3 regions of the Nonomuraea sp. NPDC050404 genome follow, and region 3 is predicted to be linked to each of the others. Evidence: riboswitches for the same ligand, from Rfam matches in the RefSeq annotation. Region 3 holds a riboswitch; each other region holds the start of a gene.

Region 1 (6,460 bases), on a different contig from region 3:
CGAGTGCCGGGCAGGTGTCGGCCGAGGCGTACACGGCGATCTGCCGGTTCGACGCCGCGTCGGCCACCTGACCGGCCGCCGTGACCATGACGTTCGCGCCCGACGCGACCACGGCTTCGACCGTCGCGTCGCCCTTGCGCGCCCGAGGAAGACCGTCGATCACCGCGTCTCCGTGGACGGCACGCAGCAGCCGCTGGTCACCGTCGTAGGTGCCGTACCCGGCGATGCGGTCCTGAGCGCCGATCGCCAGCGTCATCGACAGCAGTCCACGCCAGGCGTCCACGTAGACCCGCTGCCCACCGGCGGGGAACCGCACGTCCTTGCCGCAGGACGCGACGGTCACGGTGGAGGCGGCCGCCTTGCCGGTCGCGGTGCCGGCTGCCTGGCCGCCGCCGGCACAGCCGGTCGCCATGAGCGCGAGAACGGCGGGCATGGCGAGAATTCTGCACATACGGGCGGAGAGCGGGCTCATGGCGGGCCGTGGCCGGTGACGAACGGATTCAGCGGGATTCTGCGTCATGGTGATGCCTTCCTGGTGGGGTCATCCGGATCGAAGCCGTCCCCGAGGACGAGATGCGTCCGTCCGGTGGCCGGGTCGGTGACATGCGCGGCAGGGACGCCGTAGACCTTCCGCACCACGTCGGGCGTGAGCGCGCGCCAAGGCGTGTCCACGGTCAGCACGGTGCCCGCGTGCAGCACCGCGACCTCGTCGAAGCAGGTGGCGGCCAAGGACAGGTCGTGGACGGCGGCCACCACGGTCCTGCCGAGGCGGCGTACGGTCCGCAGCAGCTGGACCTGGTGGCGGATGTCGAGGTGGTTGGTCGGCTCGTCGAGGACCAGCAGCTCCGATCGCTGGGCCAGGGCACGCGCGAGCATGACCCTGCGCCGCTCGCCCCCCGAGAGCCGGCCGCACCGCCGGTCGACGACCTCGGCGAGACCGACGGCGGCCAGCGCGTCCAGCACGATCCGGCGCTCGGACCGCCCGCCCAGCGCCCAGGGCGGGCGGTGCGGAATCCTGCCCAGCGCCACCATCTCGCCCACCAGCAGGTCCTCGGAAGGGGTTTCCTCCTGGGCGACGTACGCGATGAGCGCGGCCCGCCGCCGGGCACGCAGGTCGGCGACGTTCTGTCCGCCGATCGTGACCTGGCCGGCCGCCGGCCGGCTCAGGCCGGTCAACGCTCTGATCAACGTCGTCTTGCCGCTGCCGTTCACTCCGACGATCGCGAGCATCCGCCCGTACGCCACGTCGAGATCGACATCCGACAGGATGGTGCGCCCCGCGACCTCACACCGCACGCCGCGGCACCGCAGCCGCATCACCGGCCGCCGGTGAAGGTGTAATGGCGGCGGCCGAGCAGGACGAGGAAGATCGGAGCTCCGACCAGCCCGGTCACCACGCCGAGGGGGATCTCCTGCGGACGGACGAGCACCCGCGCCACCACATCCACCCACACCATGAACAACGCGCCGCCGAGCGCCGCCACCGGCAGCACGACCCGATGCCGGGCACCCACCAGCAGCCTGGCCAGATGCGGGACGACCAGGCCCACGAAACCGATCCCCCCGGACACCGCGACCAGGACGCCGACCAGGACGGACGTCAACGCGAACAACCCGATCCGCAGGCCCCGCACCGGCACACCCAGCCCCGCCGCCACGTCCGCCCCGGCGCCGAGGGCATCCAGCCAGGCATGGACGCCCATCGCGACCGCGCCCGACGCGACGACCACGAGCAGCGGTGGCATGATCTGCGGCCACGCCGCCCCCGACAGGCTGCCCAGCAGCCAGAACAGCACCGACTGGGTCGCGTTCGGGTCGTCGGTGAAGAACACCAGGAAACTGGAGAGCGAGGAGAACGCCGCCGACATCACCACCCCGGTGAGGACCAGTCGCAGCGGGGTCAGCCCGCCCTGCGCCGCCGACACCCCGAACACCAGCACCGCGGCCAGCAACGCCCCCGCCAGCGCCCCCAAGGACAGGGCCCAGACGCCCAGGCCGCCGAGCACCCCCAGCACGATCACCGCCGTCGCCCCGACACCGGCGCCCGCCGAGACGCCCAGGAGATAGGGGTCGGCCAGGGAGTTGCGCACGAGCGTCTGCATGCAGGCGCCGGCCAGCGCCAGCCCCGCGCCGACGATCAGTGCCATCAGTACCCGGGGTCCACGCAGATCCCACACGATCGTGTCGTAGATCCGGTCCGGGGCCGGCGAGCCGGTCAGCCGGGTCCCCAGCACGTCGAGGACGCCACCCAGCCGCAACGGCTCCGATCCGAAGGCGAGAGAGACGACGGCGCTGGCCGCGGTGGCGAGGACGAGGGTCACGAGCAGAGCGGCGAAAGGCACACGACCGTCCGGGGTCGTGGGAAGACGTGGCATACCCGACTGCTTTCGTCTGCGGCTCAATCGCGAAGCCGGTACGGCGACATGCGAGTCAGGAGGTTTTCGGACTCGGGTTCACTCCGACGAGGTCCCTTCCCAGGCCTGGCGGCCCAGTGGTCTCCTACCTCGCCAGTCACCCTCACCGCTGCGCGACAGCTCCGGATTCGCACCGGATTCCCGTGCCTGACTCGGCACAAGTTATAACAGAGGCGACAAAGCTGCTCACGCGCAGGGGGATGTGAATTCGGCGGGCGGCGATCCCTCGGCGCGACCAGAGGGGACATCCGCCTGCAGTTCCTGTCGGAGGCGATCCTGCCGGCCACGCTCGGCGGTGCCGCCGGGACGGCCTTGGGGGTTCTGGCCACCACGATCTATGCCCATATCAAGGGCTGGGCCACGGTGGTGCCGCCGCCGGCCTGGGCGGGCGGGCTGGGCGCGGCCATCGCCATCGGCGCCATCGCCGGGCTGCTTCCCGCCATGCGCGCGGCCCGCATGCGACCCACCGAGGCACTGCGGACCGTCTGACCTGCCCGGACCGACCATCCTGAGACCGCTATGCCCTCCTTCGATGGGGTCAATCGACTGCGCCTCGTTGTCCCGGGAGGAGCCGGGACAGGGCCGGGCCTTTCTGCCCTGCCGCCCGGGACGGCGTGCGGCTGACAGTGGGACGTGTCCAGCGGGACCGGACACCGGCCCCGCGCCATCGACACCGAGGAGATCACCATGTCCGCATCACCCGTCAGCCGCACCGCTGCCGCGTTCACCGTCGCCGTCGCCATGCTGGCCGGCGGCCTGATCAGCACCGCCTCACAGGCCACCGCGTCACAGGCCACCGCGTCACAGGCGGCCGAGGAGCAGGCGGCCGAGGAGCAGGCGGCCGAGGAGCAGGCTCGGCGCGGCTGCGTCAAAGTCGGCGCCAAGTCGCTGTACGCCGACGGGGTACGCGCCGCCACCGTCAACGACTACGACTGCGGCGCGACCGAGTACGCCCAGCTCTGGGTCTGGACGTCGTTCAAGAAGAGCCGCACCGCCACCTGGTCGGCCGACGTCTACGTCGAGCGCAAGGACGGCGTCCGCTTCAACTCGGTGAACTTCTCCAACGTCCGGCACCAGGACATGCGCTCGCACAACCGGGCGGTGACCCCGCCGTCGCGCGGCTGCGCCGACTTCAGCTACGGAGGCCGTACCGTCACCGCGTGTACGCCCTTCGTCTGAGCCGCCGCCCTTTCACCCGCCCAGGCCGGCCTCGCGCGCCCGGATCGCCGCCTGGGCGCGGTTGGGGACGTGGAGTTTGTCCAGCAGTCTGGAGACGTTGTTGCGGATCGTCTTCTCCGACAGCACCAGGGCGCGCGCGATGCGGCGGTTGTCGAAGCCGCGGGCCAGCAGATCGAGGATCTCCCGCTCCCTGGCGGTCAGCGTGGGGAAGGCCTCCCGGCAGGGGACGGAGTGCACCGCCGTGAAGAACGCCGACAACCGTTCGGCGGTACGCGGGCCCAGGCTCGCGCCACCACGGGCGACCGTGTGCACGGCGCGCAGGATGTCCTCGGCGCCGGCGTCCTTGACCAGATAGCCGCGCGCTCCGGCGCGCAGGGCCGCCACGACCGTGTCGTCGGTGTCGGACATCGTCAGCACCAGCACAGCCGGAGCGGCGTCGGCGTCGGTGGTGAGGCGGCGCGTGGCCTCGATGCCGGAGCCGTCGGGCAGGCAGAGATCCATCAGCACCACCTGGGGGCGCAACTGCCGGACCAGCTCGTACGCCGTGGCCAGATCGCCCGCCTCCCCGGCCACCCGCAAGCCGGGATCGGTGTCCAGGACGTGCCGCAGCCCTTGGCGGAACATCGGGTGGTCATCGACGATCAGTACGGTCAACGGCTCATCGGGCATGGGCGGCGTCCTCTCACGGCAGGTGCAGGGGCAGGCGGGCGCGGACGATGGTGCCGCCGCCCGGCCCCGGGCCGAGCGTCAGGGTGCCGCCGATCTCCTCGGCCCGGTCGGTCATCGAGCGAAGCCCGACGCCTTCGCGGGCCGGGACCGCGGGCAGGCCGGCGCCGTCGTCGGCGACGCGTACTTCCAGCCACGGGCCCGCGATCGCGGCGGTCAGGTCGATGCGGTCCGCGCCGCTGTGCCGTATCGCGTTGGTCAGGGCCTCGGCGGCGATGCGGTACGCCGCCGCCTCGGTCGCGGCCGGGAGCGCGGGCAGCGCGGCGGGCAGACTGGTGTGTACGTCGGCGCCGAAGCCGGCGGCGAGGTGCGTCAGCGCGGCGGGCAGGCCCATGTCGTCGAGGGCCGGTGGACGCAGGTCCTCGATGATCTGGCGGATCTCGCGCAGGCACCGCGTGATCTCCCCCGACACCTCGCCGAAAATGGTGGCGACGGGTGAGCCGGCGTCGAGGGTGCGGCGGGCGGCGTCGAGCCGCAGCCCGATGCCCGCCATCGAGGGGCCGAGCCCGTCGTGCAGGTCGCGGCGCAGCCGGCGGCGTTCCTCCTCGCGGGTGGTGACGATCCGCTCGCGGCTGGCCAGCAGGTCGGCGTGCAGCCGGAGCGCCGCGATCACCGGCGCGGCCTGGGCGGCCAGGTCGTTGATCGCCGCGCGGTCACGGGCGTCGAGCGCCGCCTCGCCAGGGCGGGCGGTGATCGTCAATGTGCCGACGTGCCGCGCCCGGTGGTACAGCGGTAAGCCGAGCGCGGCGCCGTCGCCGGTCTCACCCACGCTGGCCAGGGTCCGCGGCCCGCTGCGCGTGGGCATGGTCAGCTCGGCGGCCGGCAGGCCCAGCCGCTCGACCACGGTGCGGCACACGATCATGGCCACCTCGCCGGAGTCGTGCTGATCGCGCAGCTGGCGGGCCAGCGCTCTGACGGCTTCGTCCGGGCTGTTCCGGCGTCCGTAGAAGAGCAGGTTCGTGGCCCGCCACAGCAGGCCGGCGAGCGGGCGCACGAGCAGCGCGGCCACCGCCGCGGCGGGTGCGGGGCCCGCTGCGGGGGCCAGCTGCTCGATCGTCAGGGCCAGCGCCCGGTACGTGATCCACAGGCCCAGCGCCAGCCCTTCCAGGACGAACAGCAGCCGTGCCACCCGGATCACCGGGCTCAGCCGGGCCGGGGCGGCGGCCACGATCGCGATCATGGCGATGCCCAGCGTACTCGGCCCCTGGATGAGCAGGTCGGGCCAGTAGCGGGTGTCCAGGCCTCTCGCGTGCGGCAACATGGCGTAGACGGTGGCCACCGTCCAGTAGTACGCCTGGCACGCCACCATGGCCCGCATCCGCAGCCGCTCGGCGCCCTGCGTACGGGCGGCCCGGCGGGCCAGGGCGAACGCCGCCGCGGCGGCCACGATCCTGGGCATCCAGATGACCGGCTCGCCCAGGGCTCCCCACCACGGGTGTTCGGCGGCCATGGCTTGTGAGGTCCATTGCCGATCATACCGGTCGCGGCCGTACCAGGCGAGCGGGGCGAGGTAGAGCGCGTGGACGACGGCCATGCCGATCGGGACCCACCACAGGCGCCGGCGGGTGAGCCGACCGCCGGGGTAGAACAGCGGCAGCACGGCGAGCGCCCCGTGCTGGGCGAAGATCGCCACCCCGCGCAGCACCGCCAGCGGGCCGCCCGCCATGAACGCGCCCGCGCCCTCGCCCAGCTCACGCAGCGCCTGGCCGAGCCCCGCCAGGCTGAGGCCGGCCGAGGCGATCAGCAGCACCAGGCCGACGCCGTGCCGGGGATCGCGCCGTAGCACCGTCCAGGCGGCGACGGCCAGACCGGCGCCCAGCCCCAAGCTGCGGGCGAGCCAGGTCCGGGTGTCGGCGACCAACCCCAGAGCATCGTCGGTGACCATCACGGCGATCGCGCAGCCGGCGAAGGCGACGGTGGCGGCGGTCAGCGCGGCGGCGGGCAGCCGTGACGGCCACCGTACGGGCTCGGCCCGGGCACTGACCACCTGCGACAACACAGCGTAATTATATGAGCCCGTACGGTAGCGGAACGGCGATCGCGTCAGAGGCGCGACTCCACCTACGAAGAGCGCATGCGCCACCTGTGAAAGGTGGCCGGCCGCCGTCCAGGTGCTCGGAAACCGCACGATGGCCGACATT
Region 2 (6,460 bases), on a different contig from region 3:
TGGCCCAGAGTGATCTTGCGGTCGAGGTCGTTCACGGACAGGCTCACGGTCGGGTTGTCCGGGTTGACCGCGGGGTTGCTCGGGGTGACGCCCGGCGGCGGGTTGCTGGTGGCGGTCTTGTTCAGCGAGAACGACCAGCCCTCGAACCCGCCCGGGATCACGTTGCGGTTGAGCGCGCCGTAGCTGCTGTACGTCCAGGTCGTGCCGGTGCCCGTGGCGTTCCAGTACGACCAGTAGGCGGCGCCGGGAGGGGTGACGACGCACGCCTCGCGGTAGTTCGGGTTGCTGGAGATCGGGATCGATTCGGCAGCCGAGGGGCGGCCCTGCAGCCGGCACACGAACGCCAGGCCCCACTGCGCGACACCCGCCACGCTGATTCCGGCGTCCTGGAGGGCTTGAATGCCGGTGCGCTGGGTACCCGGCGTGGGGTTCGGGGAGCAGCGGGTGAGTGTCGGCGCGGGGGCGCCGCCATTGCCGTCCAGTTCCTGGAAGTCGATGACGACGGTGACGCCGCTCAGGGCGTCGGCGCCGGTGCAGATGCCGTCATAACCGGCGGCGTGCGCCGGTGTCTGCACGGCCACCGTGAACGCGGCGGATAAGACGAGGCCGCAGAGTCCGGCAGAAGTCCTTTTCACGTGGTGGTCCCTTCAGGACGACGGGGTGGGGTCCGGGTCAGGCGTTTGGTCGCGAGCGGGCTTGTGGCCGGTAGGTCGTGTTCGAGGGGGCCCGCTCCTGCGGGCGCCGTCTTGCGAGAAGCGATCCGGCGGCCGGCGTAGCCGAGCCCGGCGGCGGCCACGATCGCGCCGAGCGCGAACAGGGGCCACATCGGCCACGTATCCTCGGCCGGGCTGCGACGCGCGGCCGACTCCTGCTCCTTCAGATACAGGCCGATCGTCACCGGCGAACCGGGAGCGCTCAGCCAGGAGCGCTCCGCCAATCCGGGAGCGCCGGCGATGCTCACCGTCAGGTCGCTTCCGGCTCCGGGAACGCCGGCGATGCTCGCTGTCAGGTTGCTCGCTGTCAGGTTGCTCGCGGCTCCGGACGTGCCGAACCCGCCGTCGGGCAGGAGCAGCGCGCCGAGCGCCCGGGTGGTGTCGCCCGCGTCGAGGCCCACAGCCCGGCGGCCCCCGGCGACGGCCGCGCTCAGCGCCACGTCGACCTGGCCGCCCGACCGCACCAGACCGTCGCCGGAGGTACGGGAGGCGAGCACCGCGGCGGCGTTCTCCAGGGCGGTACGGTGACGTTGTGACCAGCCCGCCGGGGAGTTGCTCACAGAGGGCTTGATCTGGAACGCGACGGGCGCGGCCGGCGCCTGGCCCGCGGCGGCAGGGGTGCTGCGAGGTTCGCCGCTCAGCGCGGTGATCGCGGCGGCGGTCGCGGCCAGGTCTCCGGTCGCGCAGTCCTTGGTGTTGAGGTCCGCCGGGAACGAACCGTCGGAGCATTGGCTCTGGAGGAGCGCCTCAAGCGAAGCCGTGGTCTCACCGGGAGCCCCGCCCGCGGTGATCGCGAGGACGGCCCACGCCTGCCTGCGGACCAGGCCGTCCCCATCGCCATAGACGCCACGGTCGACGAACCGGCCCTGCGCCGTCCTGAGCTGGGCAAGGCTGGCCTTGAGCCGATCGGCGGTCGTCGCGAGGCCGGCGGGCGCGGCCGGCTCGGTCTGGAGGAACCGGGCGATGATCTGCAGTTTCGCCAGCGGCTCGGCATAGGCCGCGGGCCCCTGCTCATACGGCGCGCCGTAGGCGTAGGCCTGGATCGAATCCGGCTGGAGCAGGAACAACGACGCCCGGGTGACGGCCTCCGGCTGCTCGCCCAAGGCGCGTAACGCGAGCACGAGGTCCGCGCTCGCGTCGTAGTCGACGTACGTCTCGCCGTCCTTGGTGACCTCGACGTGGTCGCCGTCCACGAGCCGACCGGCCAGGTAGGCGCCCAACCGTCCGGCCGGGCCGGCGGTGGCGGGCACGGACTGGCCCTGCGGCGGCATCGAAGGGCCGGAGTCCGTGCCGGGCAGCGTCGTGTCGCCGCTCGGGTCGTCGCCGGCCGCCGGACCGGAATCCGGTCTTCGCGGTGTCGGAGCGGACCGCGGTTTCGGTCTGGGAGTCGTCCTGCTCGTCGCCCTGGGCCTGGCGACCGGCTTCGCCGAAGTTTTCCGGGTGGGTGTCGCGTTCGGCCGGGACGTTGCTGTCGCGGTCGCTGTCGCTGTCGCGGTCGTGGTCGTGGTGATCGTGGTGGTCGTCGAATACGTGGTCGTTGAGGTGACGGTGGTCGTCACTGTCGGGTTTGGGGATGGGCTCGCCGTGGGGTTGTCAGTCGGGCTCACCGTGGGGGTGACCGTAGGGGAAGGGCTGGTTCCCGGGTCTTCGCCCGGAGGTGGGACCCTGCCCTGCGAAAGGTCGTGGAAGCCGATCCGGGCGAGTCCGAGCGTGGCCTGGGCACCCGCCCGGATCCACGTGTCGAGCCCGACGATGCCACCGGTCCTCGCGGCCTGGTACTCCTCCGGCGTGTAGGCGATCGCGCCGATCTGGTCGCCGAGTGCGCTGTCCCCGTCCGCCGTGGCCGTCGCCTGGGCGGACTCAAGGTAAGCGGTACCGCGTTGCACCGCGTCGTCGGCGCCGCCCGCATCCACGAGCGCCTGCACGATGAGTCCGGTGCTGTTGGTGTTGGGCGCCTCCGTGCTGACGCCGCCTCCCCATCCGCCTCCGGGCTTCTGGTTCGCCTTCAACCAGGACACGGCCGCGTCGATCGGCCCATCCAGCCCGGTCGCACCCGCGTGCCGCGCGGCCAGCAGCGCCGACAGGGCCATGCCCGTGGCGTCGCCGTCCGGCGCGGACTGGCCGAACGGCTTGCCCTCGTCACACGTCGAGACCTTGGTGCCGTTCGACGTGACATGGTCGCCGGTCTCATCGGTCGGGATATAGCCGAAGAAGATCCGGAAGTAGCCTTCCGAGCACTGCTGCCCTATCAGTGTGTCGATGGCCGGCCTGTCGTTCTCGCCGACGCCCGCCAGCCCGATCACGCCGAGGGCCTGCCCGAACACGTTGGCGTTGTTCGAGACCGAGTCCGCCAGGTCGGGGTTCTTGGAGTAGTCGCTGACGCGCCCCTTGTCCGGACCCGACCGCATGATCGCGCCCTGGGTCTCCGCGACCATGTCGTGGCCGCCGAAGTTGCGCGGGTCCCGTCCGGCGACCTGGGCGGCCACCAGCACCTTGGCCGTGGCCCCGCCGACGATCACCGCGTCGTAGCCCATGCCGGGCACCAGGCCGTCCCAGGTGAAGTAGTCGCTGGCATGCCGCTCGTCGTCCAGGTACCGGACGATGGGTTCGGCGAGTTCGCCCTCCCCCGCGGCTCGCAGGGCGTACAAGGTGTCGATCATGAGTCCGTGATCGGGTAACGCCCCGCCGAGCGGGTTCTGTAATGTCCCGTCGGCGCCGAGTTGACGGGACAGCCAGCGCGCGCTGTTGCGCGCGGCCTCCGCATCAGCAGCCGAAGCGGCCGTGACAGGGCCGAACACCATCGTTGCCGCCACGATGCCGGCTACAGCGGACAGCACCGCGACAGTCGACCGCCAATGTCCAGGAAAGGTGTGATCCACGCCTCGTCCTTTTGCGCGAACAGCAAGGAGAGGACGATATGGACCCGCCGGCCAACCGTGTCCACCTCTGCTACTCGCGACAGTGGTCTGACATAACTCGTCCGCAGGATGGACCCGACTTGTCACCTTTGGTGACCTACGGTTGCGCGACAGTGCCGGACTTTGACCGGCTTCCTCGCTGCGGACGACAATATTCACTTAGGGTTAAACGGGTTGAATCGTAACAACAAGCCTCGAATCCGACAAGGGGTCATCCGATGTCCGGCAGATTTCGTGATACGTCGGAGCGCGGATAAATGGCGGCATTATTCTTCTGACGGTGTCACTCATAGGGTGTCACCGCGCTCTCCGACGATCCGCGCCCACTGTTCCCGGCGTGCCCGATCGGGAATGAGCGCGCAGTCGCCGCACTTGCCGCCGTCGGGGAGCAGGTAGTAGAGGCAGCAACCGCGCCGCACGAAGAACGGGTGACCCGGCGCGGGTTCGGCGAGTTCGCCGGTCACACGCCACTTCGTCGATCTTCGCCGCTAGCCCACGAGAGCCCGTCAACAGCTCCGGCAGCGGGCGCCACTCCGTCCCGCCCGGCTCGTCACAGTCGGTCGGCGCGTGCTCGCAGTGGCGGGACCGCGCCGGAATCACACCGGCTTCCCCGTTCCGCCGTCGCCTGCATGATGCAGTTGGCCACAGGCAGAGCTGCCCGGTCGCGTGACCGGCGAAACCGGGAGTGTCCCGCCATCCGGACCCGTTGTCGCGTAAGAGGCGTCCGCGCTCTAGGGTGGCCTTTGCAGTCGGTTCGCCCTGTCCGCCAGGCAGGCGCGTCGCAAGAGGGAACCCGGTGGGAATCCGGGACTGCCCCGCAGCGGTGAGTGGGAACGACCGCCGTCACCAGCACTCGGCCCCCAGCGGCCCGGGGAAGCGACGGCCACTAGGAACAAGCAGGGCGCCCACGAGTCCGAAGACCTGCCACTGCCCGCGCGCGACCTCCGCGCGCGGCGACGTCGACGGCCTCGAGGGCGGGCCGGGCGGACCCACGGGCATGTCTTCGTGTCCGCGCTGTGGTCGCGCCTTCGCTCCCGGGAATCCGCCGAGGTCTCTCGTGACTCGCGAAGGAGAGTTCCGTGGCCGATATCTCCGCCACTCCCACCGTGTACGGCTACCCGCGTCAAGGACCGGACCGGGAGCTGAAGAAGGCCGTCGAGGGCTACTGGGCCGGGCGCGTCAGCGCGGCCGAACTGAGCTCGGTGGCCGAGACGCTGCGCCGCGACAACTGGCGCCGCCTGACCGACGCCGGTGTCGCCGAGGTGCCCACCGGCGACTTCTCGCTGTACGACCACATGCTGGACACCACCGTCATGGTCGGCGCCATCCCCGAGCGGCACCGCGCCGCGGTCGCCACCGACGCGCTCGACGGCTACTTCGCCATGGCGCGCGGCACCCAGGACATCGCGCCACTGGAGATGACCAAGTGGTTCGACACCAACTACCACTACCTGGTGCCCGAACTCGGCCCCGACACCACGTTCACCGCCGACCCCGCCAAACAACTCGGCGAACTGCGTGAAGCCTTCACCTTGAACCTGGAGGCGCGCCCCGTCCTGGTCGGCCCGGTCACCTACCTCCTGCTGGCCAAACCCGCGCCAGGTGTCGATCCCGGTTTCGAGCCGCTCAGCCTGCTGGAGCGGCTGCTGCCCGTCTACGCCGAGGTGCTGGCCACGCTCTGGTCCGCCGGAGCCACCTGGGTCCAGCTCGACGAGCCCGCCCTCGTGCAGGACCAGCCGCAGGCCGTACTGGACGCCGCCGCTGCCGCCTACCGGCACCTCGGCGAGCTGACCCAACGGCCCAAGCTCCTCGTCGCCACCTACTTCGACCGGCCGGGCGAGGCCCTGCCGGTGCTGGCCGGCGCGCCCATTGACGGGCTCGGGCTCGACTTCACCGCTACCACGGCAGCGGAGCTGAAAGCCATCGGCGGCCTGCCCGGCAAGCGGCTGATCGCCGGTGTGGTGAACGGCCGCAACATCTGGATCAACGACCTGGCCAGGTCGCTGAGCACGCTCACCGCACTGCGCGACCTCGCCGGCCGGGTGGACGTGGCCGCCTCCTGCTCGCTGCTACACGTCCCCTACGACGCCGAACTCGAGACCGGCCTCAACCCCGAGGTCGCCCGCTGGCTGGCCTTCGCCCGCCAGAAGAGCGCCGAGATCGTCACCCTCGCCCGCGGCCTCGCCGGCGCGGACATCTCGGCCGAGCTGGCGGCCAACCAGGCCGCCCTGCAGGCGCGCGCCACCTCCCCGCTCACCCGTGTCCCGTCGGTACGGGCCCGCGCCGAGGCCGTCACCACTACCGACACCCGCCGCGCCCAGCCCTACGCCGAGCGCGCCGAGGCCCAGCGCGCCCGGCTGGGCCTGCCGCCGGTGCCCACGACCACGATCGGCTCGTTCCCGCAGACCGCGGAGCTGCGCGCGGCCCGCGCCGACCTGCGGGCCGGCCGCATCGACCAGGCCGCCTACGACCAGCGCATGGAGGCGGAGATCCGCACGGTGCTCGCCTTCCAGGAGGAGGCCGGCCTGGACGTGCTGGTGCACGGCGAGCCCGAGCGCAACGACATGGTGCAGTACTTCGCCGAGCAGCTCGACGGCTACGTCGCCACCCAGCAGGGCTGGGTCCAGTCCTACGGCAGCCGGTACGTGCGCCCGCCCATCCTGGCCGGCGACATCTCCCGCCCCGAACCGATGACGCTGCGCTGGACCGGCTATGCCCAGTCGCAGACCAGCCGCCCGGTCAAGGGCATGCTGACCGGCCCGGTCACCATGCTGGCCTGGTCGTTCGTCCGCGACGACCAGCCGCTGGCCGACACCGCCCGCCAGGTCG
Region 3 (6,460 bases):
CGGTTGTCGATCAGCGGCAGCAGCCCGGCACCGTACGCGCCGGGCGCCGAACCGAAGATCCGCATGGTGGCCCGGCGCTCGTCACCGGCGGTCGCGGCGACGTGGGCACGGACGTAGTTGTCCTCGTGCGGCTCGTCCAGGCCGGCGACCAGGCGTACGGCGTCGTCCAGCATCGCCACCACGTGCGGGAAGGCGTCGCGGAAGAAGCCGCTGATGCGTACCGTCACGTCGATCCTGGGCCTGGCCAGCTCGGCGAGCGGGATCGGCTCCAGGCGGGTGACCCGGCGGGACGCCTCGTCCCATTCGGGGCGGACACCGAGCAGCGCGAGCACCTCGGCCACGTCGTCGCCCGCCGTGCGCATGGCACTGGTGCCCCAGACGGACAGCCCCACCGAACGCGGCCACTCCCCCGTGTCGGCCCGGTAGCGCTCCAGCAGCGACTCGGCCATCGCCTGCCCGGTCTCCCAGGCCAGTCTGCTGGGCACCGCCCTGGGGTCCACGGAGTAGAAGTTGCGGCCCGTCGGCAGCACGTTGACCAGGCCGCGCAGGGGCGATCCGCTCGGCCCTGCCGGGACGAAGCCGCCGTCCAGGGCGTGCAGGAGGTGGTCGAGTTCGTCGGTGGTACGGGCCAGGCGCGGCACCATCTCAGTGGCGGCGAAGGTGAGGATGCGCGTGACCAGGTCCACCCGCTCGTCGTGAGGTTCCCCCTGCCCCTCGCGATCCTCGCGGGGTTCGCTGAGAACCTCGCGATCCTCGTGGGATTCGCCGAGCACTGCCCTGGCCACCCCGGCCGCCGCGTCCGCCGCCCAGTCGCGTTCCTCCATGCCCGCCGCCAGAGCGCGGGCCAGCGCCTCGGCCCTGTCCACCTCCCCCAGCCCCGCCGTGCCGTCCTCGGCCAGGCCGAGGGCCTCGCGCAGGCCGGGCAGCGTCTCGCGGCCCGCCCACAACTGCCGGGCCCGCAACATGGCCAGCACGAGGTCCACCCGCACCTGCCCGGACGGCGCCTGCCCGAGGACATGCAGCCCGTCGCGGATCTGCGCGTCCTTCACCTCGCACAACCAGCCGTCCACGTGCAGGATGAAGTCGTCGAACTCGCTGTCGTGCGGCCGGTCGGCCAGCCCCAGGTCGTGGTCGAGCCGGGCGGCCTGGATCAGCGTCCAGATCTGCGCGCGGATGGCGGGCAGCTTGGCCGGGTCCATGGCGGCGATCGTGGCGTGCTCGTCGAGGAGTTGTTCCAGCCGGGCGATGTCGCCGTACGTCTCGGCGCGGGCCATCGGCGGCACCATGTGGTCCACCAGCACGGCGTGCGCCCGCCGCTTGGCCTGCGTACCCTCCCCCGGGTCGTTGACCAGGAACGGGTAGACCAGCGGCAGGTCGCCGATCGCCGCGTCGGTGGCGCACGCGGCCGACATGCCCGCCGCCTTGCCCGGCAGCCACTCCAGGTTGCCGTGCTTGCCGACGTGCACCATCGCGTGCGCGCCGAACTCGGCCGACAACCAGCGGTAGGCGGCCAGGTAGTGGTGGCTGGGCGGCAGGTCGGGGTCGTGGTAGATGGCGATCGGGTTCTCGCCGAAGCCGCGCGGCGGCTGCACCATCACGACCACGTTCCCGGCGCGCAGCGCGGCCAGCACGATGTCGCCCTCGTGCACGAACAGCTCGCCGGGCGGCGGCCCCCAGTGCCGCTCCATCCCGGCGCGCAGGTCCTCCGGCAGCGTCCGGTACCAGCTCTCGTAGGAGGCGGCGGAGATCCGTACCGGATTGCCCGCCAGGTGCTCCTCGGTCAGCCAGTCCTGGTCCTGGCCGCCGGCGGCGATCAGCGCGTGGATGAGCGCGTCGCCGTCCTGCCCGGCCACGCCGGGGAAGCCGTCGCCCAGGTCGTAGCCGGCCTCGGCGAGCCTGGCCAGCAGCCGTACGGTGCTGACGGGGGTGTCCAGGCCGACGGCGTTGCCGATGCGGGAGTGCTTGGTCGGGTACGCCGACAACATCACGACCAGGCGCCGCTCGGCGGGCGGGACGTGGCGCAGCAGGCCGTGCCGTACCGCGATGCCCGCCACCCGGGCCGCCCGCTCGGGGTCGGCGGCGTAGACGGTCAGCCCGTCCTCGTCGATCTCCTTGAACGAGAACGGCACCGTGATGATGCGCCCGTCGAACTCGGGGATGGCCACCTGGGAGGCGGCGTCCAGCGGCGACAGGCCGTCGTCGTTCTCCTCCCACGCCTGCCTGCTGGTGGTCAGGCAGAGCCCTTGCAGGATGGGCACGTCGAGCGCGGCCAGCGCGCCCACGTCCCACGCCTCGTCGTCGCCGCCCGCGCCGGCGGTGGCGGGGCGCGCGCCCCCGGCCGCCAGCACCGTCACCACCAGCGCGTCGGCGGCACGCAGTGCGTCGAGCAGTTCGGGCTCGGCGGTGCGCAGCGACGAGCAGAAGATCGGCAGCGCCCGGCCGCCCGCGTCCTCGACGGCCGTGCAGAGCGCCTCGACGAACGCGGTGTTGCCCGCCATGTGATGTGCGCGGTAGTACAGGACGCCCACCACCGGCCCGCCGCCGGACCTGGCCTCCCGCTCCAGCGGCCCCCACGACGGAGCCTGTACGGGCGGCGCGAACCCGTGCCCGGTCAGCAGCACGGTGTCGGACAGGAAGGCGTGCAACTCGGTCAGGTTGGCGGGCCCGCCGTGCGCCAGGTAGGCGTGGGCCTGCGCGCAGACGCCCGAACTGACCGTGGACAGCTCCATCAGCTCGGCGTCCGGCGCCTGCTCCCCGCCCAGCACCACGACCGGGCGCGGGCCGGCCAGCAGCGCGTCGAGCCCCTCCTCCCAGGCGCGACGGCCGCCGAGCAGGCGCACGACGACCAGGTCGACGCCTTCGAGCAGCGCGGGCAGGTCCTCCGGGCCCAGCCTGGCGGGGTTGCCCAGCCGGTATCCGGGTGCGCTCGCGCGAGCGCTCAGCAGGTCGGTGTCGGACGTCGAAAGCAGCAGAACGGTACGCCCGTCCGAACCCTCGCCGGAGCGCAGGCTCTCGTCGGAGCGTGAGCTCTCGCCGGGGCGCAGGCTCTCGTCGGAGCGTGAGCTCTCATCGGAGCCCGTGCTCTCGTCGGAGGGCAGCGGAACGGTGTGGCTGTCGCCAGGCAAGGCGCATTCCTCCCTCGGGGTCCTCGCCCCGGTCGCGGGTGACGCGACGGCAGGAGTCTCCTGGCTCCCGGATCAGCGCTCACCCCGGCCTTCCCACCCGTTGCCGGGCAGTGGCCTGCGGTGGGGTTCGCTCCCCGGTCACAGTGGCGGGACCGCGCCGGTTTCGCACCGGCTTCCTCACTCAGCCATCGTCTACCAGGAGACTACGGCAAGAGCGGCCTCCGCAAAACTGGCGTTACCATCCTCTTCGTGGCCAAAGGTGACCTTTCCGTACGCGTGCGTCCCGACGCCTGTCCGGGCGCGCTGCAGGTGCACGAGGCCGCCGACGGCGCCCTGGCGCGGATCCGGCTTCCGGGCGGCGCGGTGACCACCTCCCAGCTCCGCGAGCTCGCGGCCTGCGCGGATTCGCTCGGTTCCGGGGTGATCGAGTTGACCTCGCGGGCCAACGTACAGGTGCGGGGGCTGCGCTCGCCCGCCGCCTTCGCCACCCGGATGGCCGCCGCCGGGCTGCTGCCGTCGGCCGCCCACGAACGGGTGCGTAACATCGTCGCCTCGCCACTGAGCGGGCGCGAGGCCGGGGGCACGCTGGACGTGCAGCCGCTCGTGGAGGCGCTCGACGCGGGGCTGTGCTCGCGCCCTCGGCTGGCCGAGTTGCCGGGACGCTTCCTGTTCGCCCTGGACGACGGCACGGGGGACACGACCCCCCTCGGCGCGGACGTCACCTTCGCGGCCGGCGCTGCGGACCTCGCCTCCCCGGCCGGCGCTGTGGGTGTCGCCTCCACGGCCGGTACTGCGGACCTCTCCTCCCCGGCTGGGCAGGGACGGTTGCTCCTGGCCGGGGAGGACACCGGGCTCGTCACGCGGGCGGACGCGGCGGTCGCGCTGATGCTGGCAGCCGCCGAGGCGTTCCTCGACGAGCGCCACGCCGACGCGCCCGACGGCGAGGCCGCGGCCTGGCGCATCCACGAGCTCGACAACGGCCCCGCCCGCATCACCGCCCGCCTGGGCATCGGCGCGGCTACCGGGGCCGGCTCGGGCGGGCGGGTGAGCGGCCCGGCCCGGCCGCGTGCCGGGCGGGTGGTGCAGCAGGACGGGCGGGTGGCGCTGGAGGTGCTGGTGCCGCTGGGCAGGTTGTCCCCCGGTCAGGCGCGGGCCCTCGCCGGCTGCGGTCCCGTCGTGCGGCTCACCCCGTGGCGGACGGCGGTGGTGCTGGACCTGTCGCCCGCCGACGCGGACCGCGCGGAACGCACGCTCACCGACGCCGGCCTCATCACCGACCCCGACTCCCCCTGGGCCGGGGTCACGTCCTGCACCGGAAGCCCAGGTTGTGCGAAGGCGCTGGCGGACGTGCGGGCCGACGCGCGCCGCTGGGTCGAGGACCAGGACCGGGCCCCCGGGACACCCGTCCACTGGGCCGGTTGCGAACGGCGTTGCGGCCTGCCACGCGGCCAGGTCGTCCAGATGATCGCCACCGGCGACGGCTACCGGCAGGAAACCCCATGACACCAGCAGCCGAGGACAGCCACCGGCGGGAAACCCGATGACGCCGGCGACCGAGAACAGCCACCGGCGAGAACCCCGATGACAACCGCCATCGGCGGCGGCCGACGAGAGCCGCGGCCAACGAGAAGGGCACCAGTGACCGACTACATCCGCGACGGCGCCGAGATCTACCGGCGCTCGTTCGCGACCATCCGCGCCGAGACCGACCTCACGGGCCTGCCGCCCGACGTGGCCCAGGTCGCGGTGCGGATGATCCACTCCTGTGGCATGACCGACCTGGTCACCGACCTGGCCTGGTCACCCGGCGTGGTCGTACGGGCTCGTGAGGCTCTCGGGAAGGGCGCGCCCGTGTTGTGCGACGCCATGATGGTGGCCTCCGGCGTGACCAGGAGCAGGCTGCCCGCCGCCAACGAGGTGTTGTGCACGCTGAACGACCCGCGCGTACCCGAACTGGCCGAACGCCTGGGCACCACCCGCAGCGCCGCGGCCATGGAGTTGTGGCGCGACCGCCTCGACGGCGCGGTGGTGGCGATCGGCAACGCGCCGACCGCGCTGTTCCGGCTGCTGGAGCTGGTCGAAGAGGGGGCGGGCAGGCCGGCGGCGGTGCTCGGCATCCCGGTGGGGTTCATCGGCGCGGCCGAGTCGAAGCGGGCGCTGGCGGACAGCGATCTGGAACACCTGGTGGTGCACGGCCGTCGCGGCGGCAGTGCGATGACGGCGGCGGCGGTCAACGCCATCGCGAGCGAGAGGGAGTGAGGACGATGAAGGGACGCCTGTACGGGGTCGGCCTCGGTCCCGGTGACCCCGAGCTGGTCACGGTCAAGACCGCCAGACTGATCGGCGAGGCCGACGTGATCGCGTACCACGCCGCCAGGCACGGCCGCAGCATCGCGCGTTCGATCGCGCTGCCGTACATGCGGGAGGGGCAGATCGAGGAGTTGCTGCTGTACCCGCTGACCACGGAGACCACCGACCACCCCGGCGGCTACCAGGGCGCGCTCGACGACTTCTACGCCGACTGCGCGCAGCGGCTGGCCGTGCACCTGGACGCGGGCAGGACCGTGGTGGTGCTGGCCGAGGGCGACCCGCTGTTCTACGGGTCGTACATGCACATGCACAAGCGGCTCGCCCACCGCTACCCGACCGAGGTGGTGCCCGGCGTCACCTCGGTCAGCGCCGCCTCGGCCGTGCTCGGCCGTCCGCTGGTGGAGCGGGAGGAGGTGCTGACCGTGCTGCCCGGCACGCTGCCCGCCGACGTGCTCGCCGACCGGCTGCGCGGCACCGACTCGGCGGCGGTGCTGAAGCTGGGCAGGACGTTCGAGAAGGTACGCGACGCGCTCGCCGAGGCCGGGCGGCTGGACGACGCCTGGTACGTCGAGCGCGCCACCATGGGCACGGAACGGGTCGCGCCGCTCAAGGACGTGGACGCCGACGGCGTGCCGTACTTCTCGCTGGCCCTGCTCACCAGCCCGGCCGAGCGCACGTTCGTGCCTCCGGCCCCCGAGACGGAGCCGCGGGGCGAGGTCGCCGTGGTGGGGCTCGGGCCGGCGGGGCGGCCGTGGCTGACGCCCGAGGCCCAGGAGGCGCTGGCCGCCGCCACCGACCTCGTCGGGTACGGCCCGTACGTGGACCGGGTGGCGCCGAACCCGCGCCAGCGCCGCCACCGTACCGACAACCGGGTCGAGGGGGAACGCGCCCGGCACGCGCTGGAACTGGCCCGCGACGGCGCGCGGGTGGCGGTGGTGTCGTCCGGGGATCCGGGCGTGTTCGCGATGGCCAGCGCGGTGATGGAGGCGGCGGCCGACTTCCCTGGCGTGCCGGTGCGCGTCGTG

Evidence for each region. Region 3 has a riboswitch for cobalamin ahead of cobN (cobaltochelatase subunit CobN). Riboswitches for the same ligand answer to the same signal wherever they lie in the genome.
Region 1: it holds a riboswitch for cobalamin, as region 3 does, so the genes downstream of both, AB0I81_RS33080 (iron ABC transporter permease) here and cobN (cobaltochelatase subunit CobN) in region 3, are expected to answer to the same signal.
Region 2: it holds a riboswitch for cobalamin, as region 3 does, so the genes downstream of both, AB0I81_RS00145 (hypothetical protein) here and cobN (cobaltochelatase subunit CobN) in region 3, are expected to answer to the same signal.

Annotation. Positions count from the first base shown of each region.
Region 1 covers NZ_JBFAKB010000013.1:49,827-56,286, reverse strand. Annotated here, with positions in the region: gene AB0I81_RS33090 (ABC transporter substrate-binding protein) at 1-433, opposite strand, end outside; gene AB0I81_RS33085 (ABC transporter ATP-binding protein) at 517-1,296, opposite strand; gene AB0I81_RS33080 (iron ABC transporter permease) at 1,317-2,375, opposite strand; cobalamin riboswitch at 2,415-2,581, opposite strand; partial or broken gene AB0I81_RS33075 (ABC transporter permease) at 2,631-2,903, shown strand; gene AB0I81_RS33070 (hypothetical protein) at 3,102-3,593, shown strand; gene AB0I81_RS33065 (response regulator transcription factor) at 3,606-4,262, opposite strand; gene AB0I81_RS33060 (histidine kinase) at 4,276-6,318, opposite strand.
Region 2 covers NZ_JBFAKB010000001.1:28,284-34,743, forward strand. Annotated here, with positions in the region: gene AB0I81_RS00140 (hypothetical protein) at 1-635, opposite strand, end outside; gene AB0I81_RS00145 (hypothetical protein) at 632-3,550, opposite strand; adenosylcobalamin (AdoCbl) riboswitch at 3,652-3,794, opposite strand; gene AB0I81_RS00150 ((2Fe-2S)-binding protein) at 3,919-4,095, opposite strand; cobalamin riboswitch at 4,176-4,296, opposite strand; cobalamin riboswitch at 4,365-4,575, shown strand; gene metE (5-methyltetrahydropteroyltriglutamate--homocysteine S-methyltransferase) at 4,711-6,460, shown strand, end outside.
Region 3 covers NZ_JBFAKB010000020.1:97,226-103,685, forward strand. Annotated here, with positions in the region: gene cobN (cobaltochelatase subunit CobN) at 1-3,008, opposite strand, end outside; cobalamin riboswitch at 3,179-3,336, opposite strand; gene cobG (precorrin-3B synthase) at 3,375-4,628, shown strand; gene AB0I81_RS42710 (precorrin-8X methylmutase) at 4,764-5,384, shown strand; gene cobJ (precorrin-3B C(17)-methyltransferase) at 5,390-6,460, shown strand, end outside.